Regions from separate parts of the Pseudoalteromonas sp. KAN5 genome, predicted to be linked through region 2. Evidence: predicted binding sites of a transcription regulator. Region 2 holds the regulator's gene; each other region holds the start of a gene.

Region 1 (3,765 bases), 490 kb from region 2:
TATTGTACTTGCATGCACATTCTTTGTGGCAAGCTTTGCTAATGCTGCGACTGCAACCAATATTGCCTCTGCTGCTGAAAAAGTAAGTCCATTAATGCCCGGCTTAACAATTCCAGCTTTAACGCTAAAAGATAAAGACGGTAACAATGTTGTTTTAGCTGAACGCTTCGCAGAAAAAACCACTGTTTTAATCGTATACCGTGGTGGTTGGTGCCCATACTGCTCTAAGCAACTGGCTAATGTACAAAAAATTGAAGCTGAGCTAGCGGAGTTAGGCGCACAAATTATCGCGGTTTCACCTGATAGCCCTGAAAAACTGGCTGAAAGTAAAATTGATTCACCAAACTATCAGTTACTATCTGACGATAGTCTGATTTTAAGCCAAGCACTTGGCTTAGCTTTTTATCTCGATGATAAAACAGCAACCATTTACCGCAATAAATTAGGGGTTAATTTTGTGTCTCTTGATGGCAAAGCAAAGGTCGCCTTACCGGTTCCAGCCGTTTTTATAATTGATAAAAAAGGCTTGGTGCATTTTCAGTATGCAAACCCAAATTACAAGGTTCGCTTAACCGAAAACTTATTATTAGCAGCCGTGAAATCGGTATCTGAACAGTAAATAATTACTTAGCAGAGAGCCTCAGCTCTCTGTTTACTTTCCAGATGCGAACTCTTGCCACGAATTAATTAAATCAACAAAATCTTCAAAACCGCAGCCACTGCTCAAGCCGCTTTCTTCTAGCATTAGCTCATCATCTTGATAGGCTAACAAATCTTCTGAATCTTGGTGTAGTGCATGTGCTTCAAAAATCGCTTCGTCTTTATTTAAAATCAAATCAATTTCTTGCCCCTGTAAAGTTAAAGGCTCAAAACTTGTGGCAACAGCACTGATCAAAGCCTGTACCATAGCTATTTTTTCTTTGCCGATTTCTTCATTCAGCCAACGGCCAATTACTGCATGTTCACTGCTAATTTTAATACGTAAGCCACTTATTGGATCACGTATAAATTGATATTCCATAACTTTACCTAAATACATCTCATGCCTAGGATTATACCCTAGTCAGCTGTGAATTAAGAAAGCCAGATACAAAAATAGCGCTATAAAGCGCTATTTTCTTAATTAGAATTGCTACCGATAGGTTTTAAAGCGTGCGGCATCAATAATCGCCCAAATGTAAACGATAGGAAGTAAAATAAAGCCAATCGCAACATAAATAAGCGCACCGCTAATAACCCAAGCGAGGAAAAAACCAATCGCTGCCATGATCCTGCCTTGGACTAATTGCCCAAGACCTGGAAAAAAGATATTACAAATTGCCGCAATTACATTACCGCCTGAACCTTGCTCTGCCATGTTAACCTCAATTTATTAATTTGATTTTCTTATTAGATACTTACACACATCGTGCCAATTCTTTAACTCATTAACTATCAAAAAGTTACAACAAACCTAGCTAATAAAGTTTCTCCTTTAATAGTGGTTTTTACTAAATATCAGTCAAATTGGCTACAGCAAATATTGCTTACAACAATAGCTTAGCTAAAAAGCACTGCGAATAGAACAAAGAACTTTTTGAAATTAACTGTTTATAAAAACAGTATTTTATTTAGCCTAACAAAAACACCTGTTATACTGCTCACAATATTGATTGAAAAGGCGTGATGATGGACGTTTCAGAATTACTCGACGGTTTAAATGATAAACAACGGGATGCCGTAGCTGCTCCACTGCAAAATATGTTGGTGTTGGCAGGCGCAGGCTCAGGAAAAACTCGAGTACTGGTTCATCGTATCGCTTGGCTTATGCAAGTAGAGCAAGCCTCTGCTTACAGTATTTTTGCAGTAACCTTTACCAATAAAGCCGCCAAAGAAATGCGCACGCGTGTAGAGCAAGCCCTTCAAGCGCCCGTAGGTGGTATGTGGATCGGTACTTTCCATGGTTTATCACACCGTATTTTACGCGCCCATCACCGTGAAGCTAATCTGCCTGAAGCATTTCAAATTTTAGATTCAGACGATCAGCTACGAATGATCAAACGCTTATTAAAAGCCATGAATATCGATGATAAAAAATGGCCCGCAAAGCAATTCGGTTGGTATATCAGCGCAAAGAAAGACGAAGGCCTACGTCCAAAAGACATTCAAGCCTATGATATTAACGAGCAAATGATGCTCAAAGTTTATACTGCTTATCAAGAAGCGTGTGACCGTGCAGGCTTAGTTGACTTTGCCGAAATTCTGCTACGTAGTTTTGAAGTACTAAAAAACAACCCAACCTTGTTGCGCCATTATCAGCAACGCTTTGCGCACATGCTTGTAGACGAGTTCCAAGATACCAATACCATTCAATATGCCTGGCTAAAATTACTCGCTGGCGACACCAATAGCATTATGATTGTTGGTGATGATGATCAAAGTATTTATGGTTGGCGTGGTGCAAAAATTGAAAACATTAAACGCTTTTTAACTGACTTTGAAGCCGAAACAATTCGTCTTGAGCAAAACTACCGTTCAACAGCTACCATTCTAAAAGCATCCAATGCGCTTATTCAAAACAATTCCGAGCGCATGGGTAAAAGCCTCTGGACCGATGGTAATGATGGCGAGCCAATCTCAGTGTATGCCGCCTTTAATGAACTCGACGAAGCACGCTTTGTTAGTAGCAAATTACGTAGCTGGCTCAATGCCGGCAATGCACTGCAAGATGCCGCAATCTTATACCGTAGTAATGCGCAGTCGCGGGTACTTGAAGAAGCTATGTTACAAGAAGGCTTAAAGTACCGTATTTACGGCGGTATGCGCTTCTTCGAACGTCAAGAAATCAAAGACGCCCTTGCTTATTTGCGCCTTGTAGGGAACCGCCAAGATGACGCAGCCTTTGAACGGGTTATTAATACCCCAGCGCGCGGTATTGGTGATAAAACACTCAGCCATATACGTGATTGCGCTCGCGCTGAATCATTGCCACTTTGGTATGCGGCTAAAGCCATTATTGAACAACAGCACTTATCAGGGCGTGCCGCCAGTGTTGTTACTAAGTTTGTTGAGTTGGTTGAACATATTGAAGATAAAATTAGCGATCTCACATTAGAAGAGCAAGCCAAATACGCAATTCAAACATCCGGCTTAATGGCGATGTACCAAGCTGAAAAAGGCGAAAAAGGCCGTGCGCGAGTAGAAAACTTAGAAGAGCTTATTAGCGCGTGTGGTCAGTACGAACTACCTGAAGATGAAGAGTTTAGTTCACCACTACAAGGATTTTTAGCGTATACCTCGCTTGAATCCGGTGATGGTCAAGCAGAAGAACATGAAGATGCAGTGCAAATGATGACATTGCACTCAGCGAAGGGCTTAGAGTTTCCGCTGGTATTTATGGTCGGTGTTGAAGAAGGCATGTTCCCTTCTCAGCAAAGTAATGAAGAATCTGGTCGCTTAGAAGAAGAACGTCGCCTGTGTTATGTCGGCATGACTCGCGCAATGGAAAAACTCTACATAAGTCACGCTGAAAGTCGCCGCCTCTATGGGCAAGAAAAATACCACAGTCCATCACGTTTTTTACGTGAGATGCCGGAAGATTGTATTGAAGAAATTCGTATCAAAACCCAAGTATCTCGCCCGCCAGCAGCAGGACGCTTCAGTTCATCAGTAAGCCATGCTGTTTTTGAAGAAAGCGGCTTTAATTTAGGGCAACGCGTGTTACATGCTAAGTTTGGTGTGGGTACTGTGATCAATTATGAAGGCAGTGGCGCGCAATCACGCGTA
Region 2 (3,765 bases):
TCAGCTTGAGTAAATGGGTTATCTAATTGACGTGCAGCTAAGTGCTTTCCGTGTACTTTCTCAAGAGGGATGGCGCTCATCACTAAACCACCAAGCAACCATGCAAAAATTTGTAATGCCAATAAGTAACCTAACCATTTGTGGAGTTTGCGCGCATGTTTAAAAATGCGTTTATTCATTACTTCAGCCTGTTTGTTATTATTAGTGCGCTATTGTATAAATTATAGTGAGTTTGCCAATGTGGCAAATTGTCGCAGATAATAAAATCCACTGTTGATTTGGTATAAATGTAAAATTGGGTTAAAGTTTGCGTTGTTATTAACGCAGGGTAAAAATGAAACAATGTCGGAAATTCAATTTTTAAATGTAGATCTAGAGCTGGAATCAAAGCAAGATATTAGTTTGCTAGTTGCTGACTTAAAAAAGAGTGCTGTGGTTTTGCATTATGATAAAGATGAGTACCGTCAACTTGCACGTATTGAGTCTAAAGAAGATGTTACCTCGCCAGATAAAGCAATTAACCACCTGTGTGAGTTGATTGAGTCGTGCTCGCGTAATGCATTAAAACAGTGGTTATCATGCTCAAGACGCACCTTTGATATTGGCTTTGAATCAGGCACTTCGCCAAAATGTTTTAATCAAGCGCTCAGTGCCGATACATTATTGCGTATCTCTGCGATTGGTGCAGGAATTGAAATTACGATTTATCCGCTGGCAAGCTAGCCTTTACGCTCTACAACTGCTGCGGTCATTCTTGATACGCAGCATAATTCGCCACGACTATTGGTGATTTTTACTTCCCATACCGATGTTCGTTTGCCTAAATGCAGCGGTTTTGCAATTGCCGTTAATGTGCCATTACGCGATGCTTTTAAGTGATTAGCGTTGATCTCTTGGCCAACACAATAAAACTTCGTAAAATCAACTACAAAGTTTGCAGCGTAGCTAGCTACGGTTTCTGCAAGCACCACATTTGCTCCGCCATGTACCATGCCCATAGGATTGTGATGAGCTGGAATTGCAGGCATTGTAGCGGCTAAATAATCATCGCCAATTTCACTAATTTCAATCCCCATAGTTTTCATTAACGTGCCTTGGCCATTAATGCCTTCATCTAATGCTTTGCACTGCGCTAGGGTGATCGGTTGATACCAAATACTCATAAATCTGCCTCATTAAATTAGTGAGTTTTCAGTCTACACTTTTAAACATTTTTCTACAGTTAAGATCATAAAAATAGTTAAAATGTACCTTTATTGTGTATTTGTTAATAGGTTTAAAGCATGAAGTTAGGAGGACTTGAACTCGGTGCATTATTGTGTGTAAATGTGCTTACTCAGGCGCCAGCTATAGCTGCTACACAGCATCAGCTTGATTTGGGTGTTACCGACCTCGCCGGTTTTGATGAGTCATTTTTAGGAGCGCGTTATCGTTATTTTGCTGAAGATCTAGAGCCTCTAACTGGGCCATATGATCTTAAAGCCGACTTAAATAGAGTCAATAACTATGCTTTTGGTGGGTTTTCGAACGGTGATTTTAGTTATTTAAATACAGATGCAGCAGTGTATGGCCCCGAGGGGTTAGTTATGCAGGGCAGTCTGCAAAGAACCTCCGATGATAACAAGGATTGGCAAGATACAGCTTACTTAGTCAGTGCTGCACTTGGCAAGCAGATGAATGAGCAGCTACAACTTGGTTTTAACGCTTATTACAGTCGTGTTGAAAGCAATTGGCGGCAAGAGGTTAAGAATGTTGCAGTAGAGTGGACATATGCGCCCTATGTACGCTGGACAGATATCAATAAAAATCAAGGTTGGGATTTAGAATTAAAACAATTAGCAGGGCGTTATAAATATGTACGAGGTAAAGCTGTTTACTATGTTAATCAGGCTTGGTCAGTGGGGTTAATTGCTAATATACGCAATGAAAAGCATCTTAGTGACAACTATGAGTTACAAACACACTATTGGTTTAATCAGCATATAGCATTAAAGTTTGGCCTTGGCTCGGCGTTAGATTCTGAGAGTGATTTAAATAGCGTAAGCTTATTATTAACGGCGCGTTTATAGTCAATTTATATTTGCGATTTTCAGATAACTGTATATACTCACAGTTAAATGTACTGTATGGAAAACCAGTTGTATGCGCCCATTAACGAATCGCCAAGCTCAAATTCTTGAACTTATTAAAGTATTTATTAAAGATACCGGTATGCCGCCAACCCGTGCTGAGATTGCGCAAACGTTAGGCTTTAAAAGCGCCAATGCAGCTGAAGAGCATCTAAAAGCACTGGCTAAAAAAGGTGTTATAAAAATGAAGCCCGGCGCTAGCCGTGGTATTCAATTAGTTGAGGAAGATGAGCCTGAGCAGCTAGGTTTGCCGCTGATTGGCCGCGTCGCTGCTGGTGAGCCAATTTTGGCAGAGCAGCATGTTGAGAGTCACTGCCAAGTTGACCCATTATTATTTAAACCTGCTGCCGACTTTTTATTACGAGTGCAAGGCATGAGTATGAAAGACATTGGTATTATGGATGGTGATTTACTGGCAGTACATAGCACTCAAGTTGCTGAAAATGGCCAAGTGGTCGTTGCTCGTGTTGATGATGATGTAACAGTGAAGCGCCTTGAAAAAGCAGGTAAAAAAGTTTTCTTACATGCTGAAAATGATGAATTTGCACCAATTGAAGTGGATTTGGAGCATGAATCTTTCAATATTGAAGGGCTGGCAGTTGGCGTGATCCGTAACGCTGACTGGATGTAAACCTATTGCGCACCAAATTGGTGAAGTTTGGTGCTTTGAATTTTTTTACTTCTTTAGTGGTTAAATTTAATACTTAGCTACGCTTCCCAAGCCCTTGCCAGCTCTACTTTAGGTTACTTTTTGGCTACTGCTACATCCCCTCCATTAGAAAATAACGCGCTGATTTTTAGTTGTTATTTATGCACCAAAAGAGAAATTTATTGCCCCTAAAACTTGCTAATTGTTCGTTTTTTAACTAATTGGTTAATACACTGTGTTAACAACTGTCTTTAAAAGTTGCGAGTTTCTGTAGTAAAAGCACTTTCTGAAGCAGGTTTGATCACCAGTTACAATAAAAAAATAACGAATTGGCGTGAAATAAAGTAGTGCCGCCTTTTCGCTTTGCGTCTTGCAATAGCATCAAAAGGAGCCGTCACATGGGTAAACTGAGCGCTACCTTGTGGCTTATATTACTTATGCTTCCGCAGCAATTGTTGGCGAATAGCCAATTTAATATGCGCGAAGGTGTAACCGATATAAGTAATAATGTTTATCAACTACACATGACTATATTTATAATTTGTTGTGTGATTGGGGTGATTGTATTTGCCGTTATGTTTTGGGCGTTAATACATCATCGTAAATCAAAAGGGGCTATTCCAGCCCAATTCCATGAAAGTACTAAAGTTGAAATACTTTGGACTGCTATTCCATTTGTTATTCTCATCGCGATGGCTGTGCCTGCGACTAAAACGTTGATTGCGATGGAGGATGCAAGTAAAGCTGATTTAACGATTAAAATTACAGGGTCACAATGGAAATGGCATTATGAGTACATGGGCGAAGGTGTTGCTTTTTACTCTATCCTATCAACTCCACAAGAACAAATAACCAATCAAGCGGATAAAACTAACACCTACCTTCTAGAGGTAGACAAACCTTTAGTCTTGCCAATCAATAAAAAAATACGCTTTTTGATGACCTCCGATGATGTGATCCACTCGTGGTGGGTCCCTGATTTTGCGG
Region 3 (3,765 bases), 940 kb from region 2:
ACGAAATTTATCTCCAAGCGTAGCTGCGCTGTCAGCCGGTGCATCGGACATGAGTGGTTGGTTACTTATGGGATTACCCGGTGCGATGTATCTATTTGGTTTGAGTAAAGTATGGATTGCTATAGGGTTAGTACTCGGCGCTTGGGCTAATTACTTTTTAGTCGCCCCTCGATTACGTGTTTATACTGAAAAAGCAAATGACTCAATTACGATACCGGATTACTTCGCAAATCGTTTTGTAGATAATAAAAATATTCTTCGTGTTATTTCTGCAATCATAATCATTTTATTCTTTACTTTATACACCTCATCAGGCGTAGTTGCTGGCGGTAAATTATTTGAAAATTCGTTTGGCATGAGTTATGAAATGGGCTTGTATGTAACCACTGGTGTTGTGGTTGTTTATACGCTATTTGGCGGCTTTTTAGCTGTAAGCCTGACGGACTTTGTGCAAGGGTGTATTATGTTTTTATCCTTGTTAATCGTGCCTTTAGTAACTTATAGCATGTTAGACAACTCAGTCGTTGATACGCTTTCTACAGCAACCTATGATCTATTGCTTAGTAATCCGAAACCAAGTGAACAAGTACCATTGGATATGCTTAACTGGTTTGCTGGTGGTTCAGTTATCGCCATAATTTCAGCCCTAGCATGGGGTTTAGGTTATTTTGGTCAACCGCATATTATTGTACGTTTTATGTCTGTACGTTCAGTGAAAGATATGCCAACGATGCGTCGAATTGGTATGTCGTGGATGACGCTTTCGGCTATTGGTGCAGTGTTAACAGGATTGTTTGGTGCAGCTTATATGATTGAAAATCAAATGCTGATTGATGACAAAGAAACCATCTTTTTAGTATTATCAGAATTAGTATTTCATCCGTTAATTGCTGGTTTTTTACTTGCAGCTATTTTAGCTGCGATCATGAGTACTATCTCCTCTCAGCTATTAGTATGTTCAAGCTCACTGACTGAAGATTTCTATAAAATCTACTTAAACCGCAGTGCATCACAAACAGAATTAGTTCTAGTGGGCCGAATTAGTGTGTTGTTAGTGGCCGTATTCGCTATTTATTTGGCCTATGATCGCGATAGTTCGATTTTAGACTTAGTGAGTAATGCCTGGGCAGGTTTTGGCGCTGCATTTGGCCCATTAGTATTGCTTAGCCTTTATTGGAAAAGAATGAACCTTCAGGGTGCAATAAGTGGTATGGTAGTGGGTGCTGCTACTGTTTTGGTTTGGATTTATGCGCCTATAACCATTAACGGTCAGTCACTAAGCAGTATAATTTATGAAATTATTCCTGGCTTTATTTTATCAAGTATCGCAATTATAGTGGTTAGCTTATCAACACCACCTCCTAGTAAAGCGATCACACAGTTATTTGATGAAGTTGAGGGCTCGTTGAGTTAACAACTACAACAGGTATAACAAAAAAAGGAGCTTAGGTAAGCTCCTTTTTTTATCAATCAGGTGTGTACTACTTATCCCAATCGACTTAAATATTTAACCATTTTAGCTGGCAGCCTTATCCGTGTTTGCTTTTAAGTCAGATACATTCTCAGCTGCTTTCTTTGTTTTAGCCGGGGCTGCTTTAGCGGGGGCTATATCTTTTGCGCCTTTGAGAACATTGATAAAATCGTCTTTACTCTTAGCAATCTCTAGAGCAAGCGATTCAATTTGTTGTTCACTTAAAGGGACATCTACTTTTTCTAGCATTACTTCAAGTGACTCTGCTATATCAAGCATCTTGTCATATGCATCTGCTTCTTTTTTAGTAGTAAACGTCATACGCTCGACTCCGTTTCTTTCTACAACATATTTAACAACAACAGCCATGATTTCTCCTGCCAATTTGCTTGGTGAATAATACCTTCACCTTGATTGATTACTGTTTTTATGTACAGTAATGGTTTGTTGGTCTTTTTGCAAGGAGACATTTTTATTTTTTTACTTTGGGTACATTGACAAATGGGTACAACTTTACTTTATTTAAATAGCCGCACTTTTTCAGTATGACTTTATTTGGATGTAGTCCAAAAGTGAGGGCGCTTTTATCAACTATTAACTGAGTCCACGTATGGATATCATGGAGGAAAAGCATGAAGTTTTTAACTTTAATAGTCGTTGTATTCGGTCTTGCTATTTCATTACCTAGTAATGCAGCTGTGAGTAAAGTAGAGGCAACCGAAAGTGCAGGAAAAACACAGCTAATCAATGTTAATCAAGCAACCGTTGAGCAACTTAGTCAGCTACCGGGTATAGGTAAATCTAAAGCACAAGCGATTGTTGACTACCGTACTAAGCAAGGTAAATTTAAATCAGTTGCTGATTTGGCACAGGTGAAAGGAATTGGCGATAAACTCGTCGCTAAATTAGAAGGGAAAGTTAAGTTTTAAGCAGTTAAATATTAATTAGTTAAACATTAAGAACAGGGCGAACTATTCGCCCTGTGTAAACTCTTTAATCGCGTGCTGTAAATGACCTTTAGCAAATTGGATCTCTAAAGGGGTAGTTAGTAAAGGGTAAGCTACACCGGTTAGTAGTAATGCTGGTAACAGCAACCAACCTTCAATATACGCTAACGATAAAAATACAGGGGTCAATAAAAGTAACTTTAAAATACGCAAACTGATTTTTTGCATCGGCGTTAAGTGACTTAAAGCTAAGGCAATAATTTGCTGACGTTGGCGTATTTTAAATGGTTTTAATGGCGTCACTTGGCTTGAAAAAAATGTCATCATCACAGTGACTTTTTAATGATTAAGCGGCTTGCGACAACGCTTATTAGTACCAATGTAAATGCACCAAAAATCACTTCCATCCAAGCAGGCATACTCAAACCTGCAAACTGCCAATCAATATTGCCACAGTCCCCGGTAGCTGCAAAAAACTGAGGGATCCATTCATGCAGTGGGATTGGGAAATTTGGCTCAAACTCACAGCTAAATGCAAAAGGGTCGGTTGTGGTTTGCATCTCGATATGTTGGCGAGCAATCAGATAACCCCAAATACTGGCAACGGCCCAGCTTAATAAAGCGCTAACACGGATTATCATGTTAGTAGGCTTTATTGCGCCAATAATGCCTGCAAAGAGTAGGCCTAACATTGCGGTTCGTTGATAGATACACATAATGCATGGCTCTAAGCCCATTTGGTACTGAAAAAATAAAGCAACCACTTCAAATGTAAATGCTGTTACTGCTAATAAAACCCAAGGTGTGCGTTGTTGCGCTAAATTTGCTAACCAATTCATAGTATTTCCAAATATTAATATATCAATGAGATTATGACTTAGTCATTAAACTAGGCGCAAGGGTAAATATGCTTTGTGACTATAAAAGCATATTTATGGCGGCTGTTTAATTACGTTTATGTAAATAAGTTTCAGTTATTTGCTTGATGGAGTGTTTGTTTCTGCACGTGAGGGGGAGAGTAATTATAAAAATACTGGCAGACATATATTGCGCAGTGGCCATTAATGATTTAATGAAGTGACTTTACTTGTTAGTTTTGCTTCATCTGGTACAATCAGTCAGTTAATCGTTTTTAAGTGAAGTAGTGTGATAACTCGAGTGGGAATTGAATGAGAATTTTTAAAGCGAAAAGTCCAGCTGGATTTGCAGAAGAGTATATTGTTGAGTCAATTTGGAATGGGGATTTCCCTCCGGGTTCTATTCTTCCTGCTGAGCGCGAGTTATCAGAATTAATAGGTGTTACACGAACCACCTTACGTGAAGTATTGCAGCGTTTAGCCCGTGATG
Region 4 (3,765 bases), 1.7 Mb from region 2:
GTGGCATTATTGCGCTAAATACTTTATTACGCAACGCTAATTACTGAATTTTTAGTTTTAAGTTCACCATTTTGGTTTACTTAAATTACATTTAAATTATTTTTATAATTTAAAATCAATGGTTTAATTTTTTTGTTATTATTTAAAACAAATAAAAATAATAACAATTTATTTTTGTATATTTATTTAAGGTGGTTAAGCTCTGTGGTTTTTTTAATTAACATTTGTACCTTTTTTTGTTCTTAAGATCAGAAAGGTGAGGTGTTAGATTTTATGCGAATAATACTCGAGCTATTTAATATAAATCCTGTATTTAGATAACAAATAACAGTGTTGTTTGTTCTTAAAGCTAAGTTTTAGCCATAAATGCCTGATAATACCAATCGACTTAAATATTTAACCATTCTAGCGGGCTAAATAAAGCGCTAACTGCGTTATAAATTTTTCATGTACGACTGCATGGATGCAGGAGCAATTGCCGAGAACAACTACATGTCAAAATTTATGCCTTGTTATCACTGTATTTATCTGTCGCTATAAATAGTCAGTAACTTAACACGATTGGTATAAAAAGGGTGATCAGTATTCATTCAGATGGGAACTGAGCTTGTAAATTTATACATAAATAAAATACACAGCGGTAACTCTGCAAAGGTGTTCGTTAGTAACCTTTTAAGTTGTAGAGAAGATATTATGCTGCATAAAAAAGTTTATAGCAGCAATATGCGCTAGGTTAGACGCTGTGGCATTTTTTATATTTTTTTCCACTACCGCATGGGCATTCGTCATTACGACTAACTTTTATATCCGCAACTGGAAATATCTCGCCATCAAGGTAGCGCCATAACCCATTCTCTTTAATAAAATTTGATTTCTCATGTAGCTGACAAAATAGATTTTGATAAAAATAACTAACGCAAAACTCAACATCCGCAGTCAACTCGTGTTGTTCGGCATCGATCACCGATAACTTTATAAAGCGACAGCTGTTAGCAAAAGCAGCAATTTCATTGACTGGGTTCTCAGTTTGTTTTTCTTGAGCATAAGTTTGATATATGTACTTGGCGTTTTTTAATGCATAAGCAACGTAGCGAGAGCGCATAAGTTGCTCCGCTGTGTTTGCTTGCTCTGTGCCTAAATGGAGCTTTTGGCAGCAGTCTTGGTAACTTTGTTGACTGCCGCATAAGCAATTACTGTGGGTAAGTGAAGTCATGCAAAATCGTTTTGATAGAAAAGCGGTATTTTAACAGCTTATTGCGGCAATGCTATATCTGTACTTTGTTGAGTTTTAGTAAAGCAATATAGTTTTGCACTTGCTTGGTCTAAGTTTAGCGATAGATCAGCAATTTGATTATCTTTTACAATGTCAGTCCAGGTGATCACGGCTGCAAAATTACCATTATGTAATGCCGAGTTTAATACATACTCTAAGTTTACAAGATGTTTTTGGCGTATTACGAGTAGTTTACTAGTATCAATAGAACATGAATCAAGCAATGCCTTGCTAGGTACATGATCGGGTGCAATGAGTAGTGTCCATGCATTTTGGTTATTGTAATGGTGTAATACTTTAAGTAATTCAAAGGTTGCTGAGATCTCATCTTCAATTTGAATTAAGTTAACAGATGAACTTTGATTATCTTGTTGGTAGCTTTTAACAGTTCTTATAGTAATTGGCTGTAACATAATGTTCACTCACTGGTTGTTTATACAGTATATGTATACAGTAGTTTATACAGTTGTTTGACGCAAGTGTTTTTTGCTAATTTTTTATACGATTTTTAATGTTAATGTACTTTCTCAAGTCGTTTTGGAATTGTTTCTCACAGATCTGGAATAGAAAGTCAGGTGTGGCAAGGGCTACAGAGGTGGTAATTGCGTTCCCTGTTGGGGTTTTTCTCATTGGGGTTGGAATTCGTATGTTGAACTACAAACAGGCTGAAACATGAAATAGTTAAACCAGAAGCGATAATGTATCTTTTTTTGTATTTAATACAGCATATATAGTGATCGACATTTATGCAGGATATTGCGTATGTAGTACTCAGAATTTTAAAATTCGTAAGGCAAGTTTGAGTGAGAAACAGACGATCGGGTAAACTCATTTTTGGACAGAAGTGAGTTAAACCGGAAAGGCAAGCTTTCAGCACCTTGATGAAGTTCGGCTAAGAGCGATTGGTCATTGAGATTGACTAAATATAATTGCTTATTGAGTAGAATTTAAGTGTAATGGATACATAGTTAACGCTGAGCAATGCAGGGAAAGCTTAAACTATAATAGGTAAGCCGATTTAGCTAGAACCTTTAAAAAGCAAACTCCCATAGTATAAACAACACCAACTCTGACACACCGAGCAGCTAGCGCCTCAGTTCAACAAGCGATTATGCAACATAAACTGCCTGTCGCATAAATACTAAATGATGGATAACATTGTTCAAATATTTATATCTTGGTTTCCCTTGCTGCTTGTTTTATTCATTATGTGGGTGATACCAATCATACTCATTGCTAGGTCATAAAAAAGTGGGACGTCAAGAGAAGTTAGCATGGATAGTCGCCTGTTTGTTTATTAGCTGGTTTTGTTTACTCTTATTTATGCTAATCGCACCACTGAAGCTTGATGACAAATAGAGGCACTTAAAAAGCGTTTCGTGTTCATCAATATACCCTAATCAAAAATAGTAATTTGGTGCTGTTAGCGCATTAAATTAGGTTTTGATTTATGGCTTTTATAACGGCTTGAGTGCGGTCTTTTACGTCTAATTTGGCAAGAATTTGTGACACATGATTGCGGATAGTCCCCTCAGAATTATCTAACTTTTTGGCAATCACTTTGTTCGACATGCCTAAAGACATACACTGTAATACGGTTTGTTCTTTGTCCGTTAAGCAGAGCTGAGGGCTTAGTTGCTTTTTGAGTAAAAAATCAGTTACCGCACTTTGTAAGACTCGCTCACCCGCGACGACCTGCTTGATAGCGCTAATGAGTTCTTCAAGCTCAATATTTTTAAGCACATACCCACGAGCTCCAAGGTTAAGGGCTTTGACTAATACATCACAATCTTCAAATGTGGTAATGATCAGCACGGGGGTTTTATCACCCTTTTCACGCATTTTTAGCAGTACGCCGAGCCCATCTAAATTCGGCATTCTCATATCGAGTAAAACAATATCAACGCTATGCTCTGCTAATAGGGCAAGCGCTTGCAAGCCATCTTCAGCTTGGGCTTCAATATTAATGGCGCTATCGAGGTTAAGTAAATTAGCGAGGCCTAAGCGAACTAAGGTCTGATCTTCAACAAGTAGGCACTTTATCATGGCTATTTTCTTCTAAATTTAGTGGTAATGTCATGGTGTTGATCAGAGTTTCTTGCTCAAGATGTTGTGAAAATTCACCGCCAAACTGTGTCATTCGCTCATTTAACCCTGCTAACCCATTGCCTTGTTTTGGTAAGTTGGCTTCTGGTTGATTGTGATACGCTTTTGCAATCAACAGAGGGTGTTGGTCAACGTGAGATATACCTACATGCAAAGTAAAGTGGTTTGCTTTGGTATGTTTAAGTGTGTTGCTGATCATCTCTTGGCTAAACCGTAATACACACAGGGCATAGTCTTGAGGGAGTTGCTCTGTCTCCTTACTTAGCTGGAGATCGCAGCGTAAATTAGGTGTCAGTTCGCAAATGGCTTCGAGTGCTTGTTTGAGTATTGTTTTGTCATTGCGCTGAGCTGAAACGATTTCGCGCACCTCTGCCAGCACTTCTTGG

What was found. The regulator LexA, encoded in region 2, represses DNA repair genes until DNA is damaged. The targets are predictions, from matches to a motif close to TACTGTATNNNNATACAGTA.
Region 1: uvrD (DNA helicase II) is a predicted target of LexA. The motif match lies at 1,585-1,604, and genes of this name have one in related genera.
Region 3: KAN5_RS09330 (YebG family protein) is a predicted target of LexA. The motif match lies at 1,891-1,910, and genes of this name have one in related genera.
Region 4: KAN5_RS03670 (SulA-like leucine-rich domain-containing protein) is a predicted target of LexA. The motif match lies at 1,710-1,729, and genes of this name have one in related genera.

What each region holds. Positions count from the first base shown of each region.
Region 1 is NZ_AP025589.1:3,501,868-3,505,632, reverse strand. Features, by position in the region: gene KAN5_RS15570 (peroxiredoxin-like family protein) at 1-619, shown strand, start outside; gene KAN5_RS15565 (YacL family protein) at 653-1,021, opposite strand; gene KAN5_RS15560 (hypothetical protein) at 1,133-1,357, opposite strand; gene uvrD (DNA helicase II) at 1,669-3,765, shown strand, end outside.
Region 2 is NZ_AP025589.1:3,013,212-3,016,976, reverse strand. Features, by position in the region: gene KAN5_RS13445 (hypothetical protein) at 1-179, opposite strand, end outside; gene KAN5_RS13440 (hypothetical protein) at 343-723, shown strand; gene KAN5_RS13435 (PaaI family thioesterase) at 720-1,163, opposite strand; gene KAN5_RS13430 (hypothetical protein) at 1,284-2,069, shown strand; gene lexA (transcriptional repressor LexA) at 2,143-2,760, shown strand; gene coxB (cytochrome c oxidase subunit II) at 3,177-3,765, shown strand, end outside.
Region 3 is NZ_AP025589.1:2,071,865-2,075,629, reverse strand. Features, by position in the region: gene putP (sodium/proline symporter PutP) at 1-1,414, shown strand, start outside; gene KAN5_RS09330 (YebG family protein) at 1,517-1,840, opposite strand; gene KAN5_RS09325 (ComEA family DNA-binding protein) at 2,104-2,400, shown strand; gene KAN5_RS09320 (hypothetical protein) at 2,443-2,745, opposite strand; gene dsbB (disulfide bond formation protein DsbB) at 2,745-3,257, opposite strand; gene fadR (fatty acid metabolism transcriptional regulator FadR) at 3,588-3,765, shown strand, end outside.
Region 4 is NZ_AP025589.1:839,047-842,811, forward strand. Features, by position in the region: gene KAN5_RS03665 (YchJ family metal-binding protein) at 734-1,213, opposite strand; gene KAN5_RS03670 (SulA-like leucine-rich domain-containing protein) at 1,252-1,686, opposite strand; gene KAN5_RS03675 (response regulator transcription factor) at 2,705-3,319, opposite strand; gene KAN5_RS03680 (histidine kinase) at 3,297-3,765, opposite strand, start outside.